DNA from 2 places in the Sphingobacterium sp. UBA6320 genome. Region 1 is predicted to be linked to the other one. Evidence: riboswitches for the same ligand, from Rfam matches in the RefSeq annotation. Region 1 holds a riboswitch; the other holds the start of a gene.
What was found. A riboswitch is a leader RNA that binds a small molecule or an ion and turns the genes downstream of it on or off. The one in region 1 is predicted to bind thiamine pyrophosphate.
Positions count from the first base shown of each region.

Region 2: linked by a shared signal. The riboswitch ahead of thiM (hydroxyethylthiazole kinase) and the one ahead of thiS (sulfur carrier protein ThiS) in region 1 are both predicted to bind thiamine pyrophosphate.

Region 1 is NZ_DJTA01000024.1:80,935-89,353, forward strand. It holds gene B3P23_RS16145 (lantibiotic dehydratase) at 1-2,310, shown strand, start outside; gene B3P23_RS16150 (sensor histidine kinase) at 2,338-3,153, opposite strand; gene B3P23_RS16155 (LytR/AlgR family response regulator transcription factor) at 3,456-4,157, opposite strand; TPP riboswitch at 5,629-5,727, shown strand; gene thiS (sulfur carrier protein ThiS) at 5,750-5,998, shown strand; gene thiC (phosphomethylpyrimidine synthase ThiC) at 6,026-7,840, shown strand; gene B3P23_RS16170 (thiamine phosphate synthase) at 7,837-8,419, shown strand, end outside.
Region 2 is NZ_DJTA01000032.1:70,961-79,379, forward strand. It holds gene B3P23_RS20735 (SGNH/GDSL hydrolase family protein) at 1-471, opposite strand, end outside; gene B3P23_RS20740 (GNAT family N-acetyltransferase) at 599-1,036, opposite strand; gene tenA (thiaminase II) at 2,093-2,743, opposite strand; gene thiD (bifunctional hydroxymethylpyrimidine kinase/phosphomethylpyrimidine kinase) at 2,730-3,563, opposite strand; gene thiE (thiamine phosphate synthase) at 3,560-4,198, opposite strand; gene thiM (hydroxyethylthiazole kinase) at 4,195-4,992, opposite strand; TPP riboswitch at 5,053-5,145, opposite strand; gene B3P23_RS20765 (hypothetical protein) at 5,292-5,513, shown strand; gene B3P23_RS20770 (hypothetical protein) at 5,520-5,699, shown strand; gene B3P23_RS20775 (two-component regulator propeller domain-containing protein) at 5,680-5,964, shown strand; gene B3P23_RS20780 (alpha/beta fold hydrolase) at 6,440-7,249, shown strand; gene B3P23_RS20785 (response regulator) at 7,348-8,419, shown strand, end outside.

The DNA of each region.
Region 1 (8,419 bases):
AAAAAGATAAATAATGTATTAAAATCAGACTGCTCAATACTTGTAAAAGATCAAAAAATAAAAACGCTAACTGCGCAAAAAATCCCTTCTCATCCTGTAAAAAATCTAGTTCAAGGTGATTTGCTATTAGGAACAGAAACTAATGCCCTATCTAAGAAATGCATTAAAAACGTATTAAAACAATTGGAAGAATTGCTTCCCTTGTCAAAAAACTATCCAAATATTGAACTTGAAAAGTTCAAAAATAATTTTTCAAAAAGATATGAGGGTCAAATGATCTCATTACTTGAAGCGCTAGACCCCGATAGCGGCATAGGCTATGGAAACAGCACAGCAAACAGTTTAGGCGATGACTCTATCCTTAAAAATATAGCTAGCCCTAAAAAAGAAAATCGACAAAATGCATCAAATGCATTTGAAAATTTAATATTTAGAAAATATGTAGATAAAATTCAGATGGGGCAACCTTATTATGAAATTACTTTACAAGAAAGCGATATAAATAACTTTAATAGTAAAGTTGATGACAAATTATCTTCCCCTACATTTTATGCTATGGGTAATTTATTAATTGAAAATAATACCAATAAAAACATACTTTTTAACCTTCATGCATGCGGAGGATCTTCTGCTTCAAATCTCATATCACGTTTTGGTTACCTTGATACTGAGCTCGAGAAAAAACTAATTGCATTAAGCAAATTTGAACAAGATTGCTATCCAGATGCAATTGTCGCAGAAATTGTACATCTACCTGAAAACAGAACTGGTAACATTCTTCAGCGTCCCAGTGTAAGGGATACTGAAATTATACTCATGACAAGTGAAAACAAAAAGACAAACTTAATAAAAATCAATGATTTACACCTCTTCATGCAAAATAAACGACTAATATTATGGTCCGAACAATTACGAAAAGAAATCATACCAAAGTTGACTACCGCGCATAACTTTCAAAAAGGCATTAATCTATATCGGTTTCTTGCAGATTTACAGTTTCAAGACCCCCCTATTGGTTTAAAATGGGAATGGGGTAATATAGCGAAACAATCTTTTCTCCCTCGAATACGGTACAAAGACATCATACTAAATCGTGCATCTTGGCACATATCCAAATTAACGCATGTACCCGCCTGTCCTATGGAGAAAAAACAGAAATTAAAGATGCTTATGAAGATGTACTGTCTTCCAAAGCAGGTCGTTCTTATCGAAGGTGATAGTGAAATGCTTCTCGATTTTTCCAATCCTATAGCTGTCGATATTTTTTTCGATAAAGTCTTACAAGAAGATTTAGTACTTTGTGAATTTCTATTTTCTGAATACCAGTCCCCTGTAAAAGATGTCAACGGAAACAGCTACAATAATGAGATAATATTGCCAATTAAGGGAACACTAAAACAGAATCGTATTGCGGAACCTCCTCCTTCATCAATCTATGAAAGAAATTTTGTACTCGGCACTGAATGGGTATATGTAAAAATTTACTGTGGAATACACTATTCAGAAGAACTTTTGAAAACAACTGTTCCTGAAATTATTAAAAAATTAAAAGAAGCCAAATTAATCAAAAAATGGTTCTTCATTCGATACCGAGATCCCGAATATCATTTACGCTTAAGATTTGAAGCAGTATCTCCAGATAAATTTGGCATTATCGTACAAATGATCAATGAAAACTTTGCACCATCACTTGATGAGCGTAGTATTTTTAATATTCAGTTTGACACCTATAAAAGAGAGATTGAGCGCTATACACCAGAATACATGTTAATAACCGAAGATCTTTTTCATCACGAAAGCGAATATGTATTGTCCATTATTAAAAATGCTCCGAACTCTTCAGAGCGTTGGAATACCTGTTTAGCTTGTATGAATAAGCTGTTGGATACGGCCGGCCTAACATTATTAGAAAAATGCAAATTCTCGATGCAGATATCTTCAGCATTTTCTACCGAATTTGGCAATAACAAATTCACGGAGAAAGGATTTAACGAAATTTTTAGAGAACAAAAAAAAACTATTGAACATTGCATCAATAAGCTATCATGGCACACAAATGAAGAATATCCCATAAGTTATTTTAAAACTATTGTAGATAAAATTGAGGTCGATGAGAAAAGTGTCAAAGCTATTTTAAATAAAAAAAGCAACCTATTATCTAGTTATATACACATGCTCATAAATCGGCTACTTCCATCGGAACAAAGACTCTATGAATATGCGCTATATCATATATTGAATAATTATTACCGTATGTGCATGGGTAAAACTAAATCACTTCAACTGAATTCTATTGTTAAAACTTCATGATTTCTGACGATCAAACACACGAACTTTTTAGTTCTTCAAATTCAACTCAAGCAATACAATATAAGAATCTTCCATTTCTTGAATGTCTAAATTATAATTGCCAGAATAATTCAGTTCAAGTCTTTTCTTGACATTTTCTAAGCCAACACCACCGACATAACCTACTGGTTTAGCTACTCTTTTAAATCCGTTTGAAACCTGCATAGTTAACTTACCATCTTTTGCTATAATTTCAATATCCAACCATGCATTTTTACTACTAGACATAGGACCATGCTTAAAAGCATTCTCAATAAAAGCAAATATAATTACGGGCGCTATAAAATAGTCATCTTTGTCAGACAAAATCTGTACTGAAGTTTGAACTTTACTGTTCAATCGAAGCTTTTCCAAGCCAATATAACTTTCTATAAATGTAAATTCTGATTGTAACGGAACACTTGATTTATCACTTTCATAGACTAAATAATTCATAATACCGGTAAGCTGAACTAGACTAATTTCTGCGCGGACTGGATCCTCCTGTACCAAACAAATAATATTATTTATCGTATTAAAAAGAAAGTGTGGGTTAATCTGTGCTTTAAGGAAAGCTAATTCAAGCATGACATTATTTAGAGCAAGTTCTGTATTTTTCAGCTCCAGGTCGGTCTTCTGATAGCGAATACTCAGAATAGCTTGTGTCAACTTTATTCCTAAGGGAAGCGAAATAAAATATATAAAATCTAGAAAATAAAATGCAACTGTAGAATATTTAAAAAGTCCAGTCAAGCCAATTTGCAAAACCTTATCAACATATTTCTGCAGGCGCTCACTAATATGAATATACAAGTCAAGTTCCATACAAGTCAAATATGTCAATAATCCCCACCAACAATACATCATAACAAACCATAAAAGACATAAGATGTACCTGCCTTTTAAAAGAAATTTTGGGATGATAACATATGAACTTAGATAGAATATACTGGTTACTGCAATCAGTTCTTTTATTGCCAATAACCATGCATAATTTTGGTCAAACCTATTATATAAAATGATATACATTGCAAACATGCAACTCCAAAATAAGACATGGAGTACGGTTCTCTTTACAGGAGTATAATGTTGAAAAATTCTTGTTATAGCGGACATTACGAATATGATTAATGGATACCCATCAGCTTAAAAAAAGCTTCTCGGTATTGTAATCCTATTGGGATATCTTCTTTATTACTTTTAAGAATTACTTTAGTAGCATCGACAGTATTTACCTCGTCGATATTAACAATATAAGATCGCTGTATTCTAACAAAGTTTTCTGATGGTAGCATTTCTTCCATAGCCTTCAGGGTACCCAAAATAAGATGACTGCTCTCGCTGGTTTGCACAATCACATAATCTCCGTAGGCTTTTAGATACAAGACTTCTTTGGGTTTAATAAAAATCGTTTTATGTCCATCTTTGACTTTAATATATTCTCGCCTTGCAGTATTTTTTTGATATGATATTGCTCGCTTTACTTTTTGCACACTTTTAGCGAACCTTTCTTCAGTAAGTAGGGGCTTCATTATATAATCAAGAACATCAAGTTCGAAACCTTTATCAGCATATTCGGAATGACCAGTTACAAAAATTACAAATGGAGATCCTTCCAGAGATGTAACAAATGATATTCCATCCATTTCCGGCATTTGAATATCTGAAAAAATTAATTGAACCTGACCAGAACTTATTATTTCATTAGCCTCGGTTGGGTCGTCAAATACGCCCACTAAATTCAAATCTTCATTCTTTTCTACCATTGCTTTCAATCGCCTTTGCGGTAGTGGCTCATCTTCAATGATTATAGTTCTTATTCTCTTCATTAATAATATAACTAATTTCACTATAATAATTCAGCTATAATACCAAGCCTTTCTTACATATGTAATGTAAATAATCTGTCTTAAAGTTTATATAGTTGAATTGGTTAATACTACTAAATGTAGCACAATCTTTAATTAGATAGCAAGATAATTAAAATAAAATTAAACATAAAATAATTCGATCACTTCGATCTTGTAGACGTGCGATTCTCTAAAAAAAACATCTATAATTGTCTATATTTCCTTTTACTGATGGTCTTAAAAAAAGAATCATATCTACATTGCGAAATATTTATTTTTACAAAGATATTCATCTTATAAATCCTATCATATTGGAGAGATAACAGTGAAATTTAGCCCCCTTTTAAAGATATTTGAGCAACAATATGAAGATCGATATTGCTCAAATCTAGATCACTATTCCATTTTCATATCTTCTCACGTAATGTTAATACTATTTAAAAGCCGTTTCGGTACTTAAAAGAAGATGTATTCATTTGACTTTAATCTTTATGGCATTTATGGTTGCTTTGCTACTAGATATGCCACCACTGTTAATATATACTTGCCGCTAAAGAGGACTTCAATTTGGGATTCTTGGTCAAAGGAATGGAATTAATTGTCTGAGGTTGTGTATCAAAAGTGAATCAGACGTAGCGGTTCAAAATTCTATTCATTGAACAATGCGCCAAAAGGCTCAACAATCTCATCTTAATGATTCCTTTTTCCAGGAGCGCTTCACTGTGATATGATAAGCTTGTACTTCATGTTTAATTCTACTCCGACTTACAAAAATAACAGTAACTGTTGTCCAATCCTCGAGCCAGTTATAATTCTAAATACCCGCCACTTACATGGAATGTGTGGGCACAATGCAGCAATACAAGTTCTTCAAGATAAATTCAAAATCAATTAAAAGATAAAATCCCCTAATTTGTTAAATACAACAAAATAAGGGATTTAAGAAATTATAAAAATTTAACACCTAATTACTCATTTCAAAATTTACATTTTCACCAAATTCCTTTATAAGAGCCTCTCTAAGTACATTTGGTTCTTCACTTCCTATGGTAACCCATTTATTCTCACCGTATCTTATTTGAACTCCCTTATTTCCCTGAACATTATAAAGCCACCCTTTTTTTGTTCTGCTTATTCCAAAACCTAAATAAAAACCATTTAAAAATCATTTTTAATGATAAAACAAATTAGAATAAAATTTTTCTTTTCATCATTAGTTCATCAGATATTGGATGTCATGAAGAGCAAACATTTGAAAAATTATTAGACAAAAAACAATTTGAGATAATTCACGTCTACGCAATTAAAAATAAAAAAGTTGGTTCCGGTATCAACTCAACAAGACCGTTTATAATTACTGATAAAAAGATAAATTGGTTATAATCAATTAGGTATTTGTTAGAAATAAATCTACCTCTTTTCTTTTATTCATATTTTTTTCATAGTTTAGTGGAAACTTTAGGGGTGTCTGCAAGATTTGCAGGCTGAGATTTTACCCTTAGAACCTGATCCGGGTCATACTGGCGTAGGGAAAAGTAAGATGTCTTCATTGTGCATATACCTGCATAACTGTGGCCATTCCTAAAGTTTTTTATTTAAAAATTTTTAAAGGAATGGAACTTACGATCAATCACCAATCACGTTTTTTTGAACAGCCCCCCTCCTCTTTGGAAGGTTTGATGCTTTTGGAATTTCCAGAAAAAAGCAAAGGCATTGCTGTTGCCATTAATAACCAAGTCATACCCAAAACGGCTTGGGCAACAACCCAGTTACGCCATCAAGATTCAATTCTCGTCATTTCTGCTACGCAAGGCGGATAAATCATTTACACCTATTAATACACCATTATGTTAGAACAAACCATTACCCAAACCCCTTTCCCAAATTCGAAAAAAGTCTACATCCCTGGAAAACTCTTTCCAATTCAGGTAGCTATGCGTGAAATTACACTCAGTGCAACTAAATTGAGCAAAGGTGGTGTAGAAATCAATCCTTCTGTAACCATTTATGATACATCAGGTCCATATACCGATGATGATGCAAAGATCGATATCCGTAAGGGGCTACCTCGCACTCGAGAAAGTTGGATATTGGATAGGCAAGATGTTGAAATTTTACCCCAGATCAGTTCGGATTATGGTCAAGAACGATTGGCGGATACGGATCTGGATGAACTTCGTTTTGAATACAGCCATAAACCTAAAAAAGCTTTAGCAGGTCATAACGTTAGTCAATTACATTATGCTAGAAAAGGGATCATCACTCCAGAAATGGAGTATGTGGCTATTCGTGAAAACCAACGTATCGAGCAAATAGAAGCGGCGACAGTGGGTATGGAACATCAACATACGGGACATAGTTTTGGTGCTCGAACGCCCAAGAAACTGATCACAGCGGAATTTGTACGTGAAGAAATCGCAGCGGGTAGAGCCATCATCCCGAACAATATCAATCATCCAGAAAGTGAACCGATGATTATCGGACGTAATTTTTTAGTGAAAATAAATGCCAATATTGGCAATAGTGCAGTGACGTCCAGTATTGAGGAAGAAGTAGACAAAGCTGTTTGGGCATGTCGCTGGGGTGCGGATACGATAATGGATCTTTCAACGGGTAAAAATATCCATGAAACACGTGAATGGATCATCCGTAATTCTCCAGTCCCAATCGGCACAGTGCCTATATATCAAGCTTTGGAAAAAGTAAAAGGTGTAGCAGAAGATCTGACTTGGGAGATATTTAGAGATACCTTAATCGAACAAGCAGAACAGGGTGTTTCCTACTTCACCATTCATGCAGGGGTATTGTTGAGATATATTCATCTGACAGCAAAACGCGTAACGGGAATTGTATCTCGTGGTGGATCGATCATGGCAAAATGGTGTTTATTCCATCATAAGGAAAACTTTTTATATACGCACTTTGAAGATATCTGTCAGATCATGAAGCAATACGATGTCGCCTTTTCATTGGGTGATGGTCTTCGCCCTGGTTCTATTGCTGATGCGAACGATGCTGCACAGTTTGCGGAGTTAGAGACTTTAGGGGAGTTAACTAAAATTGCATGGAAACATGATGTACAAGTTATGATTGAAGGGCCTGGTCACGTGCCGATGCATATGATTAAGGAAAATATGGACAAACAGCTTGAAGTTTGTGATGAAGCACCTTTTTATACGTTGGGTCCATTGACAACAGATATTGCTCCGGGTTATGATCACATTACATCTGCAATTGGCGCGGCTATGATCGGATGGTTTGGATGTGCCATGCTTTGCTACGTTACTCCTAAAGAACATCTTGGATTGCCTAACCGAAAAGATGTGAAAGATGGGGTCATTACCTATAAATTGGCAGCACATGCTGCGGATCTAGCCAAAGGGCATCCTGGTGCACAATATCGCGATAATGCTTTGAGCAAGGCTAGGTTTGAGTTCCGTTGGGAAGATCAGTTTAATCTTTCATTGGATCCCGATACAGCGCGAGAATTTCACGATGAAACACTACCTGCTGATGGTGCAAAAGTGGCACACTTCTGTTCGATGTGCGGTCCCAAATTTTGTTCGATGAAGATTACCCAAGAGATACGCGATTCTGCAGAACAGGGAATGATGGATATGTCTAAAGAATTTATCGAGCAAGGTAAAGAGCTATATCTATGATCCTAGTTGTGACTGCTGAACAGGCTGTACCTCGTGAACTACAAGTGATCAATGATATACTAGATGCGGGATTGGAACTGTTACACATTCGGAAGTATAGCTTTTCTGATGATGAAATGTCTCAATTTATTAACGGAATAGCAACTCGTTATCGAAATCGCCTTGTCATGCATAGTCATCATCATCTGGCGGAATCGTTGAACATCGAGAGATTGCATTTTAATGAGCATGATCGAAAATTGGGGATACAAAATAATTTCAGTCAACAGATCATCCGATCAACATCAGTACATAGCATCCACGATTTTAACAGCTTGGATCACAGATGGTCCTACGCTTTGCTTAGTCCAATGTTTTTAAGCATTTCAAAACTTAATCATGGGTCTAAACACACCGTAAAAAAAGAACTCATATACCGTGACAACCAGCAGGTTCATTTAATAGGACTTGCTGGCATCCACGCCGAAAACATCATCTCTTTATATCAGGATGGCGTTGATGGAGTAGCATTACTGGGAGCCATCTGGAAAAGCGAACAACCTTTGATCAGTTTTAATGAATGTCTACAGAAAGACCTTT
Region 2 (8,419 bases), on a different contig from region 1:
GGTGATGGAATTGCCATAAAATTCGATTTTTCGGGTCGTATGGTCCAATGATTTGTAAATCTGTTCTGCTTGGATATTCTTTAGTGCTAGGGACCCTATATTTGCTTCTGTTCCTTTACAGATCAATACGTGATGTCGACCTGCAGCAAGCTTTTCACCAATCCGTATTTTATTTTCCTTCGAGGCAAGCTTCAATCGTTGCACCGGTTCCTGATCGATGAGTATACTGATGTAATTATGATTTTTTCCATATAATGCTTCATCGATAAGTGTAATGTCACAATAGGATCCTTCGTAATCGAACTCAAAGTACACCCCAGGAGCATAGAAAGTGGGCAATTTAGGATCTGAAAAATCAATTCGTCCAGTATAAGTAATTGCAGGGTGGTCAGCAGAAAAAGTTTGTGTTTTTTGCTGTGCCATACAGGAGAAAAAAGATAACAATAGGATACTGATACAAATTCTATACATGGGGTTGTTTATTTTGGTGCTATAATATAGGTGTAAAGTTGTGTTTTTTGTCGCAACATGTGCATCAAATAAGAATTAAATATGTGATACAGAAATTTTGTATACGCTAGCTCTAAAGGCTCAAGTTTTAAACCTGTTCATTTTTAATATAATAAATTTTGCTTTCTTTAGCTTGAAAGCCGATACCTTGATAAAGGTTTAAAGCGGCTTCGCGATGATCTTCTGTGTAGAGTAAAATCTCCTTAAGCTTTTTCTGATGGCCAATTTCTAATATTTTTTCAATGAGTTTTTTTCCGATACCTCTACCTCTATATTGCTCATTCACCACCACGTCCTCGATCCATCCTTTGCTACCCGAAATTACTTGATAAGTACATATACTAGCTATCCCTGCTACATGCTGATCAATTAAACAGTAAACGAATGATATGGGATTTTCATCCTTCAATATTTCAGTTAATGGCAATTGTTTTTTTTGAGGACTGAGCTGTTTAAAAAGCGCTGCTATCTCTTCGGCAATTTGATCATTGATGTCCGCTAAGCATAAAATTTTTATTTCCATCATATTTTTAGTTTGTTTTATTTAAAAATATCTGCTGCTACTGGTTCAGAAATTAAATACTGGTATTTATATGTAATATTTACAAATTTGAGAGAAAAAAAGTTATTTACCAAATACAATATCTCGTGTAGAGATGTGATTGGCTTAATTTCCTTTAAGATCATACTTTAATAGGGATTGATGCTCTTTTTTAATAGGCTACTAAAAAGAGCAAAGGGATTCGTAATCTGATCGATCAAGCGGAGCCAGTCAACTTCAGTATCTGGGTAAATCATCTTATTAGGAGATGACTGTGCGGATCCTCAATTTTGTTCTTGATTATTTTGCGAAGATTCAGGTCATACGACAATACTTAGTTGGTAAAAGTTGCTGATACAACCAATCGAGGTCAGTTAGAAAAAAATCAATAAGTCGAGATCTTAAAATTTAAAAACACCTTTTAAAGCTTAAATAAGCTATTATTCGATTAAAATCATCCAGTCAGTGATCACTTCTTCGCTTTGTGCAGTCCCTTCTTGAAAAGATGGAGTCCCTTTTTCTGAAGAAGGAGAACAAGTTTTCTAAAGTTAAACCTCTTGTCGCAAACAAGTGATAAGTTGTTGTCGAGGTTGGATCAGTATTTCTATAACTGCTGATGTCTTTTTAGGAAAAGCGATCCCTTGTTGCGAAGTTATGTTCCCTTATTACAAACAAGTGATCCCTTGTTGTGAAGTTGTGTTCCCTTATTACAAACAAGTGATCCCTTGTTGTGAAATTGTGTTCCCTTTTTACAAACAAGCGATCCCTTTTTGTGAACTTGTGTCCCTTTTTACAAACAAGTGATCCCTTATTGTGAAATTGTGTTCCCTTATTACAAACAAGCGATCCCTTTTTGCTAAATTGTGTTCCCTTATTACAAATAAGCGATCCCTTCTTGTCAAGAAGGGATCGCTGAAAGTCAACAAGTGATCCCACTTTTACGCTCTTTATTTAACTTTTTGCTATAATTTTAATAAATAGGTAGTGCGCTAACTATTTTTTTGTCACTGAAATGAATAATAGGATTTAACCTCTTTTTCATTACATCCAACTTTTGATATCATATGCCGCTTCCCAGAAATAATATTCCATTTTTGAAGCAGTAATAAAAGCTTCGGTCATCTTTTCTCTAATGGCTGGTGATGCTTCCGCTGCCGCCTTGTCGCACAGATCAATGGCTTGCTGGACGGCAATAGCAAAGTCTTCACCACCATAGGTATCGATCCATTTTTGGTACGGATGATTGCTGCTGTTCACCTCATTGAGGATATGATCACCGACTTTTTTATAGATCCAAAAGCAGGGGAGTACCGCGGCCATAGCGATTTCAACGGCATCTAGTGCTGCCGTGCTTTTTAAAAAGTGAATATAATGATGACATACGGGCCCCATCGTTCCCTTTTCGGTTAAACCAAAATCCTGAAAGTATGCATGATGCAGGGCATTTTCGACCACAATCGCTGTCTCCGCATACTTGATATAGTGTAAAGTAGTATCTACATCATGTGCCCGAGCTGCGATCAGTGCTAATGCTCTTCCGAAGTGTTCCAGATAGAGGGAATCTTGCGCCATATAGAACTGAAATTTATGTATAGGTAGATTTCCAGCAGCTAGTTCAGTAATAAAGGGCATTTCTAAAATAGACTGATAGTTATTTTCAATTTGATTCCAAGCGATTTCAGACCAATTCATTTTTAATTAATTTATCAGGGTTAAAAAAGTGGTTAAGAGGGCCATTGCCTTTTCCGATTACGACATCTTTTCCATGTTTAATAGCTTCGTAGATATAATCTTGCGCTAATGCTACTGCGGTATGAAAATTTTCTCCACGTGCCAAGTAAGCGGCGATAGCTGAGGAAAGTGTGCAACCCGATCCATGTGTATTTTTTGTCGCAAATTTTTTCGTTTCAAAGGCTGTGTACTGGCCATTTTCTTCAAAAAATAATGAGGTTAAGGTAGCCGTTTGTTGATGTCCTCCTTTAACAAGAACATGTTTACAGCCTAGGGTCTGAATAATCTTTGCCGCCTGATGCATATCGTCCAGATTTTTTACATCAATGCCAGCCAGTAGTGCAGCTTCGTCCATATTTGGAGTGATGATGTCGGCTATTGGAAATAGCCTGTCCATGATGGTTTGGATGGTATCTGCCTCAATAAGTGTATGACCACTTGTTGCCACCATGACAGGATCAAAGACGATCGGGATCTTTGGATAATGACTTAAAGAAGTCGCGATGGTCTCCACCAGTTGGGGGGTATGGACCATGCCTATTTTAATAGCAGCAGGCATAATATCATCTAAGATCGCGGCGATCTGGTCGGATACAGCTGCTATCGGAATGGGATATATTTTTTGGACTCCTTGTGTATTTTGCACCGGCAGAGCAGTAAGGACTGACGTCGCATAGCAGCCCAGCGCTGAAAAGGTTTTAATATCGGCCTGAATGCCAGCTCCGCCACTACCGTCAAAACCAGCAATGGTGAGCACCGAAGGATAGGTGTATTGTTTCATTTTAATAGTTCATTTTTAATTGCATAAGCGGCTTGCTCTGGATGGTCAGCACCACAGATCGCGGAGACGACTGCTAACGAATCGGCACCCGCTTTAACGATTGCTGATGCATTTTCCAATCGTACATTTCCGATTGCAACTAAGGGCTTATCTGTACGAGAACGGATCATTGCTAATCCGTTCAAGCCCCATTCCGTTACGGTATCTGTTTTTGTTTTCGTATTAAATATGGGGCTGACGCCTAAATAATCTGCTACAGCGGTGTTTTCATCATCCAATTGATGGAGATACTCTATGGAATAGCCAATTGTTTTGCTTTCAAAAGCATGTACACGGCGCAGTACAGCAGGAGCGATATCCCGATTTCCGACATGGATTCCAGCAGCACTTATTTTTTCAGCTACTTCAGCATGATCGTTGATGATCAGCGGGATATGATATTTGTCGGTAATCTCTTTTAATTTCAGTGCTTTATATATCAACTCTTTGGTCGTGATCTCTTTTTCACGGAGTTGGATCATGTCCACACCTCCACGTATTGCCTGTTCAGCTACATAAAGGAAATCACGTCCTCGGCAGTCCTTTTCCGAGATCACTAAATAAAGTGGATAAGGAAACGAGGGGTGCAGGGTCATGATTGGGTGATTTTTAAATGGGTAAGAAATTCGTGTTCGGTAATGTTATAGAGCTTGTCCAGAATATGGGTCTGTAGACTTGCTGGGCCAGCACTTTCTTTTGCGGCTAATTCTCCTGCTATGCTCAGTAAACTCATTGCAGCAGCAACAGCTTCCGTTTTATTTTCAACCGCAGCAATAAATGCCGCGATCAGGGCCGATGCAGTACAACCTAATCCGGTCACCTTGGTCATCATCGCATTCCCATTCTTTAAGTATATACATGTGTTGTGGCTGATGATGATATCTGTTTCACCTGAAATACATATGATTGCGCCTGATTTGGCCTGTAGATTTTTTGCAGCATCGATAGCCTCGGTACTGATCACGGTACTATCTACCCCTTTTGTCACCACATCTGCTGTTTTTGCAAGAGCAATGATTTCAGAAGCATTCCCTCTGATGACGGTAGGCTTAAAAAGCAACAGTTGATTTAAAACAGTATCGCGATAGGAGGTCGCACCTGCACCTACAGGATCTAAAACCCAAGGTTTCTGGATTGAATCTGCTTTTTTAGATGCCATGAACATGGATTCGCTCCAGTACTCGTCCAGCGTACCGATGTTGATGACCAGTGCATGCGATAGCGTTACCATTGCTTCGACCTCAGGTTTGGCGTGTGCCATGATCGGTGATGCGCCCACTGCCAACAGTGCATTGGCGGTATTATTCATCACAACATAGTTCGTGATATTGTGAATAAGAGGCGAGGTATTTCTTACCTGAATGATGTGTTGCCAGAGTTTTTTTTCCATTCTTATATTTTTAACAATAAAAGCTTTAGGAAAAATCCATAACAACAGTCCGGATGAGTAGATGGACTGATTGCTTTTCCCTACGCCGGTGTTAGCCGGATCAGGTTCAAAGGGACTCTCTCAATTCTTTACAGAATACCCCTAAAGCGTATACAAAAGTATTGAAAAAAAATGAATTAATGGATAAGCGCCCAAACTCATCATCACAGGCTCTTTAGTACATTTCTTAAAAAGTGTGCCGATAAAGTTCCACATTGTATTTACACTTTTAAATAATTATGTTTGTAAATACCTTGTTTATGATGCGGACAGTTTATTTGTTTTTCTTGCTATTCCTTTCGCTTTGCGGTCCTTCTGTTTTTGGGCAATCGTTAGATTTTCAATTTTTTAGAAATATAGGGCTTGGAGCAAAAGCGAGTACAGTGCACTGCTTTGCGCAGGATAGCCTGGGTATATTATGGTTGGGTAGTAATAATGGATTATATAGTTACGATGGTTACTCCCTTCATGCTCCAACGTAGGCAGCATTGCACTATCAGACCTTTATTTATAGTATTGCTGTTCTTGACGGTACTCATCTTGCTTTGGGGACTGGTAAGGGTGTTTTTTTATACAATTATCGCGAAGATCGTTACGAAGTATTTCCAACTGGTGGCCCCTCAGATGTCAGGTCGCTCCTGTTAGTTGGTGATCAACTTAGCCAATAATATTATTTGGAATATCTATCGGGATCGTAGCAATAATACCTGGGTCGGTACAGATTTGGGGATGTCCCTATGGTCGAACCAACAAAAGAAAAAAAATCCGATTTATCAGTTTACCAACAGCAGCGATGGGAATCGATTTTACAAAGTATTCAAAGATCGTGCAGGAGGGTATTGGCTTGCTGGCGACAATGGTTTGATTCGGACCAAAGGATGGGGGCAAAAAGATTTTGAGAGCTATTGGTACCGGATGGATGCTGCTCCATAACGGATTATTTTTCAACATTGAATAAATTAGAAAGAAATTTCACTAACCTATTCGATTCGGCCCAAAAATATATATGATGTTTGTTCAGATAAGAAATGTCTATACCGAGTTTTGCCACATTGCAAAATCGGTACCAATCAAATATGATGATGAATTTAAATTCAGATAGCGCTTTGGTTTCATAATTTTAATCTTCACGTTTTTTACCAATAGCATTAATTTAGGGAGAGGTGTTAACCTAAAAACATCATCAATCAGAACTTGGGTTAATATGCTAGCGATTTTAAAAACTGTTACATTAAATCAATTTTGCAATTAATAACTAGGTAGGGCGATTACTTGCAAAACAATTATCAATATAGAGAAAATTTGAAAATCACCAATATTGAGTATCCTTTCTCAAATCCGAACCTGTTTTATTTTTGTAAATTTTACATTAAAAAAGTTTATATATTTACGATATTAATCTATTTTTATGGTAGCCGCAATACGAAAGAAAAATAATGTAAATATTGAAGGAAACCTTAATGCCAGGGAAACGTTGGTTTTTGCCCATGGTTTTGGTACGGATCAAACTGCCTGGGAAGGGGTAAAACAAGCTTTTAAAGATGACTATCGCTTGGTTTTATATGATAATGTTGCTGCTGGAAAAGCTGCCCCAGAAGCTTATAGCCCTGTGAAATATAATACACTGCATACCTATGCCGACGATCTCCTAGCTATTATTGATGTACTTGAAGTTGAACAGGTAACTATAATTGCCCATTCAGTAAGTTCGATGATTGCCATGCTTGCTGCAGTAAAAAAACCGAACTACTTTAAAAAAGTAATTTTTATCGGGGCATCGCCTCGTTATATCAATGATGAAATCGAGGGTTATATTGGCGGCTTCACTCAATGTGCATTGGATAGCATGTACGAAACCATGACCACAAATTATTATGCCTGGGTGAGTGGGTTTTCATCCATAGCAATGGGCAATCCTGAAAAGCCTGAACTTGGCGAATCATTTGCCAGAAGTTTAGGTGCGATCAGGCCAGATATCGCTTTGGCAGTGGCAAAAGTTATTTTTGAAGCAGATCTGCGTGCTGAACTGGAAAAATATCAAAAACCAACTTTGTTGATCCAGGCACAACATGATATCGCCGTACCTCAGGAAGTTGCCCTCTATTTAAACAAACATATTGCCAATAGCAAATTAATAGAGGTAAATGCTACTGGCCATTTCCCACATATTAGTGCTCCAGATCAAGTGATCGAAGCCGTAAAATCATTTATTAATTGATGAATGTAATGAACTGGGCCAAGCGAGCTTTACAGTTTATCTCTTGTTTGAGTTTGGAAAATACCTATCAGGATTGGTTCATAGTAACCCAAAAATGTATGGGAAACTTAAAGGAGTTAACCGAAGCAGATCAGGTTATTCTTTTAAAGCAAGAAGACGAGCTGACGGTAAGTTTTTTTAAGCTCTATTCGTCGAAAGAAGAGGGAACCTATGTGGATCCTAGTTTGATCGTACCATTTGTGGATAAACAGGATCCTTTGTATTTTAAACATACGGATAGTCAAATCCCCTCAAGTATACAAGAATTACTAAGCGGCTACGCCGCTATTTTAGTATTTCCTATCCAACTCATGGAAATAAGAAGTTATATTTTTGTTGCTTGGAATAAAGACTTTGAATTTAATGAAGATTTCAAAGAATTTGCAGCGGCTTGCTTAGCGAAAATAAAGGAAACAATTAAGCTATCTCATACCTATTACGCGCTGGAGGAATTAAAAGTAAGTTTTAATGCTATTTTACAAACTGTACCGCAAAGTATGGTATTTTTTGACGATACCGGAAAGAATAGTTGGATCAATAAACCCGCTTCCAAATTATTAGGCATTGACGACGGAAATGTGCATCCATCGGTTCTGTCGGCCGCTATGCAACAACTTCGTGCTAAAGCCGACAATAAGGAAGAAATTCTTAAACGCGGATTGGAAATTTTTAAATCCGACGAGAAAAAAATTAGCAACTGGCGTTGGTTATTTACTGACCCCGACTTAGTTGTTCTTACCGTATGCTGTACACCTACTATTTCTGAACATATAAGTGGGATGTTATGGACTTTTGAAGATATTACCCAAGAGTATTTACATGAGGCAAATCTTAAAGAGCTTAATATCCAGTTAGCTGAAAAAAGCCAGATTGCAGAGGAACAAAATCTGGCCAAATCTGAATTTTTGGCAAATATGAGTCATGAAATAAGAACACCAATGAATGGTGTTATCGGTATGACAAGTTTATTGAGGAATACCAAACTAGATGAACACCAATTTGATTTTGTAGAGTCGATCCGAATCAGCGCAGATGCACTACTGGAAATTATAAATCAAATATTGGATTTTTCCAAGATCGAATCGGGCAAACTTGAATTGGAAGAACATCCATTCTTTTTGCATAAAATTA